DNA from 2 places in the Vreelandella piezotolerans genome. Region 2 is predicted to be linked to the other one. Evidence: predicted binding sites of a transcription regulator. Region 2 holds the regulator's gene; the other holds the start of a gene.
The links. The regulator PhoB, encoded in region 2, activates phosphate uptake and scavenging genes when phosphate is short. The targets are predictions, from matches to a motif close to TGTCATANNNNTGTCANA.

Region 1: a site for PhoB is predicted at 2,650-2,667, ahead of phnD (phosphate/phosphite/phosphonate ABC transporter substrate-binding protein). Genes of this name have one in related genera too.

Annotation. Positions count from the first base shown of each region.
Region 1 is NZ_CP048602.1:315,750-320,774, reverse strand. It holds gene phnE (phosphonate ABC transporter, permease protein PhnE) at 1-630, opposite strand, end outside; gene phnC (phosphonate ABC transporter ATP-binding protein) at 627-1,502, opposite strand; gene phnD (phosphate/phosphite/phosphonate ABC transporter substrate-binding protein) at 1,628-2,593, opposite strand; gene GYM47_RS01495 (bifunctional diguanylate cyclase/phosphodiesterase) at 2,703-4,457, opposite strand; gene GYM47_RS01490 (alkaline phosphatase D family protein) at 4,577-5,025, opposite strand, start outside.
Region 2 is NZ_CP048602.1:3,793,294-3,798,318, forward strand. It holds gene GYM47_RS17455 (hypothetical protein) at 498-797, opposite strand; gene phoR (phosphate regulon sensor histidine kinase PhoR) at 1,155-2,447, opposite strand; gene phoB (phosphate regulon transcriptional regulator PhoB) at 2,450-3,139, opposite strand; gene ubiA (4-hydroxybenzoate octaprenyltransferase) at 3,251-4,141, opposite strand; gene GYM47_RS17475 (chorismate--pyruvate lyase family protein) at 4,180-4,737, opposite strand; gene GYM47_RS17480 (NAD(P)/FAD-dependent oxidoreductase) at 4,824-5,025, shown strand, end outside.

The DNA.
Region 1 (5,025 bases), 470 kb from region 2:
GAGCCCGATCAAGCGCGGCATCACCTGGGGCTGTACGGCGTGGTTCATGGTTTGCCACCAGCTGGCACCGGTGGTGCGCACGGCTTCTACCTGTTTCCAGTCGAGGTCTTCGATATCTTCCGCCAGCAGCTTGGCCATGAAGCCGATGGTGGCAAAGGCCAAGGTGAGCATGCCTGCAAAAGGACCAAAGCCGAACATCACCACGAACAGGATGGCAATGATGACCTCCTGAAAGGTGCGCGAGACCGCGATAATTGCCCGACACACCGCATACACAGGTAACGGCGCAATATTTTTTGCCGCGCCTAAGCCGACGGGAATGGCGAGTAGAACGCCGATCACCGTCGAGGTCAGCGTCATGGTGAGGCTTTCCAGCAGGCCCGCCAGAATGTCGCTTTGACGGCTGACGAAATCGGGCTGCAAAAACGCGCCGAGGAAGTTCAACGCGCGCCCGGCCCCTTCCGCCACCCGCGCCCAATTCACTTCCACCGAAGCGAGCGCCAGTACAAGGTAGACCACTCCCCCCAGCACCAACGCCCAACGCAGGCGGCGGCTCTCGATCAGCGGCAGCCGCCGCCATTGGCCCTGCCGGGCCGCCTGCTGGCGGGCTCGCGTGTCTATCGTGCTCATTGAACGCCTCCACTCGCCAAGCGGCCCTGTTGCGGTGTTTGAGGCGCGCTGGCCGAGGGTGACGGCGCGGTACGCGATGTCACCTTCTGGTGCTCTTCTTCGTCGTCATCGGCAGGCTCTGGTGTGGTGTCCCACTCCTCTTCACCGTAAATGGTGGTCAGCATCTCGCTGGTCAGCTCGCTCGGCTTGCCGTCGAAGACGATCTGCCCGGCACGCAGCCCAACGATACGGTCGGCAAACTGCTGGGCCAACGCTACGTCATGAATGTTGATGATAGCGGCCAGCTCGCGCTCGGCGCACAATTCACGAATCAAACGCATGATTTGGCGGGAAGTTTTCGGGTCTAGACTGGCCGTGGGCTCATCCACCAACAGCAGTTTGGGGCTTTGCAACAGCGCCCGGGCGATGCCCACCCGCTGGCGCTGGCCGCCGGAGAGGGCATCGGCGCGTTTATCGATCGCGTGGGGCAAGCCAACGCGCTCCAGCAGTCGAAACGCTTCTGCCACGGCCTCCTGGGGATAGCGGCGCAAGAAACTACGCCAGAACCCCACATACCCCAATTGGCCCGACAGGACGTTTTCCATCACGCTCAGGCGGTCCACCAGCGCATACTCCTGGAAGATCATCCCCATGGCGCGGCGAGCGTGGCGCAGACGGCTACCCGAGAGTGTCGTCAGCTCCACATCGTCTAATCGAATGCTGCCTTGCGAGGGTTCTACTAGTCGGTTCACGCAGCGAATCAGAGTGCTCTTTCCTGCGCCAGATGGGCCAATCAGCGCCATGACCTGCCCTTTGGGCAGCGACAGCTGAATATCGGTCAGCGCGCGATCGCCAGTTGGGTAGCGTTTGCCAACGCCGGTGAGTGTCAACATGGGAAGTGCCTCAGTGTCTGATACTCAAGTGCTTATATGAATAAGGGCTTATGTCATTAGCTACATAGCGGCTCGGCCAGAAGGTCGCCCTCCTGGCCGAGAAAACGCACGGAATGACGGATCGATCAATCGCAGTCGTACGTCACGCCGTTGGCATCGGCGATGGTACGGATCACGGACCAGTTCTCTTGGTAGGTGATCGGAATGAACTGTGCTTCACCGGAGTTGGCAAACTCGGCTTCCAGCGGTGTCCCTTCCCAGTCGTAGCTAAAGAATGCATCCTGAATCTGCTCGGCAAGTTCAGGGTTCAGGTTGTGCGCCAGACCGTAGGCCGTCGTGGGGAAGGTTTCAGAGGTGTAGATGACGTTGTAATCATCTTCGCTCACCACGTCGCGCGACAGCATGCGTTTGGCGACGGAGTTGGCAATGGCGGCCGCGTCGTAATCTTTGTTCACGACGCCTAGGATGGAGTTGTCGTGAGAGCCCGAAAAGGCGGTTTCGAAGTCTTCATCCGCTTCCAGGCCGTACTCGGAGCGCAGCAGCGCGGAGGGGGCGCGGAAACCGGAGTTGGACGTTTCAGAGGTAAACGCCAGCTGACGACCGGCCAAGTCTTCCACCGTCTCGATGCCGCTATCGGGGTAGGTGATGATTTCCATCTCGTAGCCGAAGCTACCGTCTTCTGCCGCCATCATGGCAAAGGGGCGGAAGCCACCGCAGTTGACCGCCACCGGCACACCGCCCGTGTTGAAGCCCGCCACGTGCAAGCGTCCTGCGCGCAGGGCTTCCTGCTGGGCAGCGTTGGACTGCACGGGGAAGAACTGGACGTTTTTACCGGTAGCGTCGCTCAGATGGTCCAGAAAATCGGCCCATACATCGGCATAAACGGCGGGATCTTCCACCGGCGTATAAGCAAAGACCAGCGTATCGGGATCGACCCACTGCGACTCGTCGCTGGGCACGTCGGCGATCATGTCACCGTCGCTGTCCGTGTAGCGTGAAGAGAGGTCAGCCGAGGCAGACACCGCTGCCAGTGAAAAAGCGCCTACGACAGCGGCGCTCAACAGCGTACGAGAGAAAGAGAAAGAGTGCATGTGCATGGCATCACCTAAGCGAGTTATGAAGTGTTCATGCCATAGTGGCGGGCCAATATGACAGCAGCGGGACACTCCCGTGACGCTTGGATGACGACGACATGACGACCTACTGGACTTCTCCGGTGCAGCAGCCCCGTCGCTCGACGAACAGACTGTTGCCCACGATTTTTTTGGCCTGATGCTTTAGCTCTGATAGCTGCGCGGCGATATCCAGCGCTTTGCAGGGCGCTGGGTCCGTAATTGGCTTGACCGCAATCGAGACGCTGACAAAGGGAAAGAACGTCACGCCCCCTTGTCGGCTTTCAATGGAAATCCCCCCCTGCAGCCGATCACTCTCCTCGTAAAACCCGGGCGCCAGCACTTCGAAAGAGTGGAGAATTTGCTCGCAGACGTTTTGCCAGTGCTCTAACGGCAGCAGCATCATGAAATCGTCGCCACCGATATGCCCAATAAAGCCCCCCGCGCTCTCCACTTGAGCCTGGAGCAGCCGTGAGAGCGAAATGATCACGTGGTCACCGCGAGCATAGCCATAGGCATCGTTGAACGCTTTGAAGTTGTCCAGGTCGACGTATGCCGCCGCGAACCCACGCTCTTCGGATAAATACGCCGCCAGGGTTTCGTTGATCAAAATATTGCCGGGCAGCCCGGTAAGAGGGTTGGCATGGCGCGCTTGACGCACTTGAATCGCGGTAATCTCCCGCAGCAGATCGACGATATTGCCCATGCCCAGGTAGTGACCGTCACCGCCGACGATGACGAAATCTTCCTGTTCGATATCGCGGCTGTCGGTGAGCTGTTGACTCAGGGCCTCTAAAGAGAGCTCTGCGTCCGCGACGATCATTTTAGGGTCGGCGATATCTAACACGCGACGTTTAGCATACAGCGCGTGGCCGTACTGATTGGCAAACAGCGTCAAAAAAGCGTTGCGGCGGACCACTGCCACAGGGACCCTCTCTTCCACCACCGCCACGCAGCGCAGCTTAGGGTCTTCGCGAAAGCGTTCAGCCAGCGCGGGCACTAAACAACTTGCCGGGACGCTCTCGATGGGGCGCAAGATGGAGTGCGCCGTGCGTCCCGCCGGGCCTTTGAGCTGGGTGGTGGCGGGCAATAGCGTATTAAGCTGCATGGGTGGCTGAGGGCTCGGTCGAGCAAAATAGAACCCTTGCAGCAGTGCCAGCCCGCGATCGAGTTCCCATAGGCAGAGATGCTCGGCCGCCGTTTCGACCCCCTCGGCAATGAGCAGGCAATCGAGGCTGCGGGCGACATCCAAAATCGAGCGCAGAAACTCTCGCTTGGCGGGTTCCTGATCGATCCCAGAAATAAAATGACGGTCAAGCTTGACGAAATCGGGCCGTAGCTCCGACCAGTGGCGAAGACTCGAGTGACCAGCCCCCAAATCGTCCAATGCCACCTGAAACCCCATGTCGCGGTAGTGATCTACCGCTTGGCGCATCAGATCGTAGTCGTGAATCGGCACATGCTCGGTCAGCTCGATGACCACCCGCTCGGGTGGCAAGCCGCTCTCTTGGATAAAACTGAGCGTCAGCCCTTCACGAAAATCCCGCTCCACAATGGTCAGCGGCATGACATTGAGAAACAGCAGTCCCGGCAGGTCGAGCTCGGCAAAGCGGCGTATGGCAAGACGCCGGCAAAGCAGGTCCAGCTCGACCAGCAATCCCGCCTGGGTCGCCACATCGAATAACCGCAGCGGAGAGTGAAGCGGAGACGTTTTTGGCCCGCGAATCAGCGCTTCATAGCCGTAAATAGCCTGCTGATTGGCGTCCACGATCGGTTGGAACAGCACGTGCAGCTCTTCTGCCGCAATAATGTGATTTAGCCACTGCGCTTCTTGTGCGGTCATATGCCTGCTGCCCTATCAAACGTCGACTATCCCTATGATTCGTAACGCTCCATGAGGAAGGTACTAGGGCAGCAAGGGTGCGTCATTGTGATGACATTTGTATGACAACCAGCGGTTCTTTACGTGTCGGTAGGGATCGCCGGCGGTGGAAACACTGCCTCGCCACCGCTGGCATCGAGCTGGCGAATGTCCGTTGGCTTGCCCTGCTCATCCAGGCTCACCAAACCAATGCCACTGGCGTTCCACAGTCGCTCTCCGGCGCTGGCTTGGTCAGGGTCGCGGGGGTAGATGCTAAGCTTACGCCGCTTGGTGAACCAGTTCAGCGGCGACAGCGGTGCGTAGAGCCAGCGGTTCAAGCGGTCAAAGGTATTCAGCAGCTGCTTGGGAAAGGTATTTTTCACTCCGCTGGAGGTGATCTGCCATAGCTGGGGAGCGCGCTTCTGACGGCGCACGACGATGTCGTAGGCAAAGGAGTAGTGCACATCTCCCGAGAGAATCACGTAGTTACCGGGCGTTTTGGAGTGCCGCCAGATATGCAGCAGCACGTTAGCCGCGCCGCGGTGCGCCA
Region 2 (5,025 bases):
AACACCTAGTTAGTGCACACAAGATGCCAAATTACATAGAAAATAAAAAATTATTTTATAAACATGTATTTATACAAATTAAATTGCGCGCAATATAATGCAGCAACGTCAAAAATACCTCAAATATATTGTGCAATAATGACACATGCGCCGTGTACGTGGCGCAGAATGACTCACCTTAAGAAAGATTCCGCAGACTTTCATGCAGGCTCGTTCTAAAGAAAACCTTACATACCCTCTGCATATGCCGCAGGCACAAAAAATTAGACCCCGCAGGGCGGGGTCTTAGTCACTCTTACTTGTCAACGATACTGACGTCTGGCTTCCTATCCTTTTGCGGGGTGCCAACCTTGGTATATCCCCTGACCAGCGTATTGATCGTTATCTGATTCTTTCCATGAATCTTTGAGCATCCTTGCTATAGGACATCCTTGCCCCTTAAATGCTCACTCCTAAGCGTAAGAGTTTTTAACAGCTTTGCAAATAAATGTTACAACTTACATGCCGCTATTTTCTTCCGGAAGCTCTTCGGTGCTGTCGTATGTCGCATCCGAGTCATCGCTCATGGAATTCGGCTCCATATCGCTGGCGTTATCGCCTTCGTCATGGGTTAAATCTTGGTTGCCATGATCAGATGTCATTCCAGTATTGCTGGATTGAGATTCTACCGGCTGCTCATCTGGAGAAATATTGTCGGCCGGGTCAGCAGGCTCTTGGGCAAAAGCCAATGGGCTTGCTACCAAACCAAACGTTACACCTAAAATACCAGCTTTCTTGAGTAGTTCCTTGGACATCATATTCCGCCTCCTCGATCGCTGTGAAATACCGCTTTAGTAAGGAAGAGCGACTTCATGTCTTACCAGTTCCTGCGGTAATCTTCCTTACCAGAATTTTTGCATCCGACATGCCAAAATTTCAAAAAAATAGAAAAATACATATAAATACAATAGTTTATAAAAAAATAAAGCCATGCCAAAATAGCTTCAGCCGCGATTTCATAGCGAGTTAATTGGCTACATATGGCACATGCGCGGTGTTTGACCATGCTTACATGCCAATATGACACACTTGTACATAGATTATGCAAATCGACGAATGAGGAAGGATTGAGTGTACGAGGTGAGGCCGGTGAAACAAGTGGCCGAGCGGCGTTTTTAATCGTTGACCACCCGAGTGGCCGGGAATACGCAACGGAACAGTGCCCCTTCACCGGGCAACGACTCCACTTGGAGCTGCGCATCGTGGCGCAGGAGAACGTGTTTTACAATGGCCAGGCCCAGCCCAGTGCCACCGGTGGCGGTGCTGCGGCCCTTATCGACGCGGTAGAAGCGTTCGGTGAGACGCGGGATATGGACCGGATCGATCCCTTCACCGTCGTCGTCCACTTCGATGCAGGCACTGCCATTGGGCAGAGCCGCCCAGCGGAGCGTGATTTGACTTCCCTCCGGCGTATAGCGCACTGCGTTGAATGCCAAGTTGGAGATCGCACTGCGCAGCTCCTGCTCACTGCCGATTAGGCGCGCTTCGCAATCGAGTACGATCTGCACGCTGTGTTGCTGGTGAGACAGCGCCAGCGCATCGCGGCGAATACTCTCCAGCATCGGCCCGACGGCAAGCGGCTGGTGATCTTCTCCCCCTCGATCGATTTCGAGCCTAGAGAGCAGTAGCAGGTCGTTGACCAAGTTCTGCATGCGCTTGGTCTGCTCCTCCATTTGACCGATGCCTTTGCCCAAACGGGGCGGCAGCAGCTCTTTCAAATCGCCATAGGTTTCCAAGTAACCCGACAGCACGGTCAGCGGTGTGCGCAGCTCGTGAGACACGTTGGCTACGAAGTCACGGCGCATCTGTTCGAGGCGATGCAAGCGCGTAATGTCCCGGGCCATGACCAAGCGCTCGTCATCACCATAGAGCGTGATTTGATACTGCAGAATACGCCGCTCATCGATGGGTGAGGTGAGTGTTAGCGGCTCGCCATACTCCCGGGCATTGAAGTAGCTAATGAAGCGTGGGTCGCGCAGCAAGTTGGTAATATGCTGCCCGCGGTCATGGGCGGTTTGCAGGCCCAACATCTCGGTAGCCGCGCTGTTCCACCACTCTAAATCACCATGCCGATCCAGCATCACGACGCTATCACGCATCGCCTCCGAGGATTCCTGAATACGCGCAAGGGTCGCCCGCAGGCGGCTTTGCGTGATGCGTTGGCTCTTTTGATAGCGGTAGAGACGATCGAAAAGCTCACCCCAAAGCCCCGTTGCCGCGGGCGGCTCATCGTGAGGGTGAAGCGTCAGCCATTGGAACAGCGCCTTTAATTGGCGCAAGTGATAAATCAAACAGAATAAGAGGCCAGCGGCGAGCCCCACACCGGGATACCCCACCAGCCACCCCAGGCACATGCCCAATAGCGCCAGCCAGGTAATGCGCCACCATTCACGGCTCCACAGGCGCACGACTACACCCGAGCAGAGAAACGATACCCAGTGCCCCGCACTGTTTGAATCAAATTCTGGTGCGCCTCCCCTAGCGCCTTACGCAACCGGCGAATGTGCACGTCCACCGTGCGCTCCTCTACGTACACGTTGCCGCCCCACACCTGATCGAGAAGCTGGCTACGGGTATAGGCACGCTCTTGGTGGGTCATGAAAAACTGCAGTAATCGATACTCGGTAGGGCCCATCTCTAGCGCCTTGCCATGCGCGCTAACACGATGGCTCACCGGGTCTAACAGCAGCCCATTGATTTCGATGGGATCTTCCACGCCGCGCGGGGTCGCCCGACGCAGAACGGCTTTCAGGCGCGCTACCAGCTCACGGGGCGAAAACGGCTTGGTGATGTAATCGTCGGCGCCCGCTTCCAGACCTTGGATCTTATTATCCTCTTCGCCCTTGGCGGTCAGCATGATGATCGGCAGTTCCGCAGTAGCCTCTTCGCGCTTGAGACGGCGTGCCAATTCGATGCCGCTGGTGCCAGGCATCATCCAGTCCAGCAGCAGCAGGTCGGGCTGATGATCTACGACCATCGCGTGGGCATCCTGGGCGTTATCCGCTTCAAGCACGCGATAGTCAGCCATTTCCAGCGCCACAGCGATCATCTCGCGAATGGGCGCCTCATCATCGACGATCAGTACGGTCTTGGCGGTCATTCCAGGGCCTCACGGTGTGCTAAGAAAGCTCATGTATGCGAAAACGGTTCAATGACATGTCTGTGACGATAACACCATGACTTAATGACAATTCTATGACACCCAGCAATATTAGCCAGCCACGGGCCACTCGCTTAGAGCAATGCCGGTAAAGACCAAGAGCCCCGACCAGTGATTATTCAAAAACGCTTGGAAACAGCGATCACGCTCCCGGTGAACGATCAAACGCTGTTGATGGGCAAAGGTTACCGCCATTCCGACCACACCGAGCCAGAAGAAACCGCCCAGGCTCGCCATCAGCCCCACCCAAATCAACAACGCTAGGGTGGCAAGCTGCAGCAAGCCAATGATGAGACGGTCGGCACTGCCAAACAGCACCGCCGTGGATTTGATGCCGATCTTCAGGTCGTCATCGCGATCGACCATGGCGTACTGGGTATCGTAGGCCACTGTCCATAGCACGTTAGCGCTGAACAGTAGCCACGCCACGAGTGGCACCTCGCCGAGCACGGCGCCAAACGCCATCGGAATCGCCCAGGAGAACGCCGCCCCCAGGACCACTTGGGGAAAGTGGGTATAGCGCTTCATGAAAGGATAAATGAACGCTAGCAGCACACCGCCGAAGGAGAGCAGCACGGTAAACCAATTGGTCAACAGGACCAACACGAAGGCCGCCGCCACCAGCGCCACGAACAGCAGCTGCGCCTCGGTTTCACTAATACGGCCGGTGGCCAGCGGCCGCTGCCGGGTGCGCTTTACATGGCCATCGAAGTGGCGGTCGGCGTAGTCGTTCACCACGCAGCCTGCCGCGCGCATTACGTACACCCCGGCAATGAAGATCAGCAGTACATCGCGGCCCGGCACCCCGTCCGAGGCGATCCACAGCGCCCATAGCGTTGGCCACATCAACAGCCAAGTACCTATCGGCCGGTCCAAGCGCATTAGCTGTAGGAAATCGGTCAGGCGGGCCCACCCGGTTGGGCGCAACAGAGAACGGTCCATGCTCATGCTTACCTCGTCGAAAAAGTCGCTGCGTTAGCCTAGCGCGACGGCAGGCTCAGTGCATCTGTCATGGTGGATAAAAAGTACTCCTGCACCAGCAACGACAGCCCGCCGTGCTCAAAGACGGAGCGCCGCCCCCAAAGGCTACTGGCCGACGATCCCAGCGTCAGCCGGTTGAATGGCGGCGCGGCCGACGTTACTTCCAGCGGCCCGCGCACCAAATCAGGCTTCTGGAATAGCCAGCTGCCTAGCGAACGCTCACCTAAGTTGCCCAACCCTTTGCCCTGCAGGTGGTGAAGCGATGCCACCGAACGCGCCACGACCCACGGCGTTTCATCGATACACAGCGCCACCTCACGCAGCCACGCATAGCGGCGGTGTGCAATGCCCAGGGCAAGGGCTTCATCGCGCTGGGGCAGGCCGATGGTCTGGCGCAACACGCGCACCCGAAATGCGCCCGGCTTACCGGCGGCCATCAGGCGGGCGGTCAACGAATCCGTGGAGGCGACCCACTGCCACCAAGGCGCGCTCATGGCTGGCCGAGCAGCGGCCACCGGCAGCCACTGAGGAAAGAGTGAAAACTCGGGGGCGGTCACCTAGGCCTCCAGGGCAGTCAATTGAGAGTGAGCTAGTGTAACATGGTGGTTTGTAGGCTTTTGTTCCACCGACGTCAGGGGACGGTATGCCCAACTCACACACGACCTCTTCCACGCCCTCTCCTCACTCAACTGCTCTGGCGATCGTCGGAACCGGCATGGCAGGCGTGGGGCTAGCGCGTACCCTGCGACGCCAGGGAGATACACGCACTATCACGCTGATCAGTGCAGACAGCGGCGATGACTACAGCAAGCCCCTGCTTTCCACCGGCTTTGCCAAACGCCTCG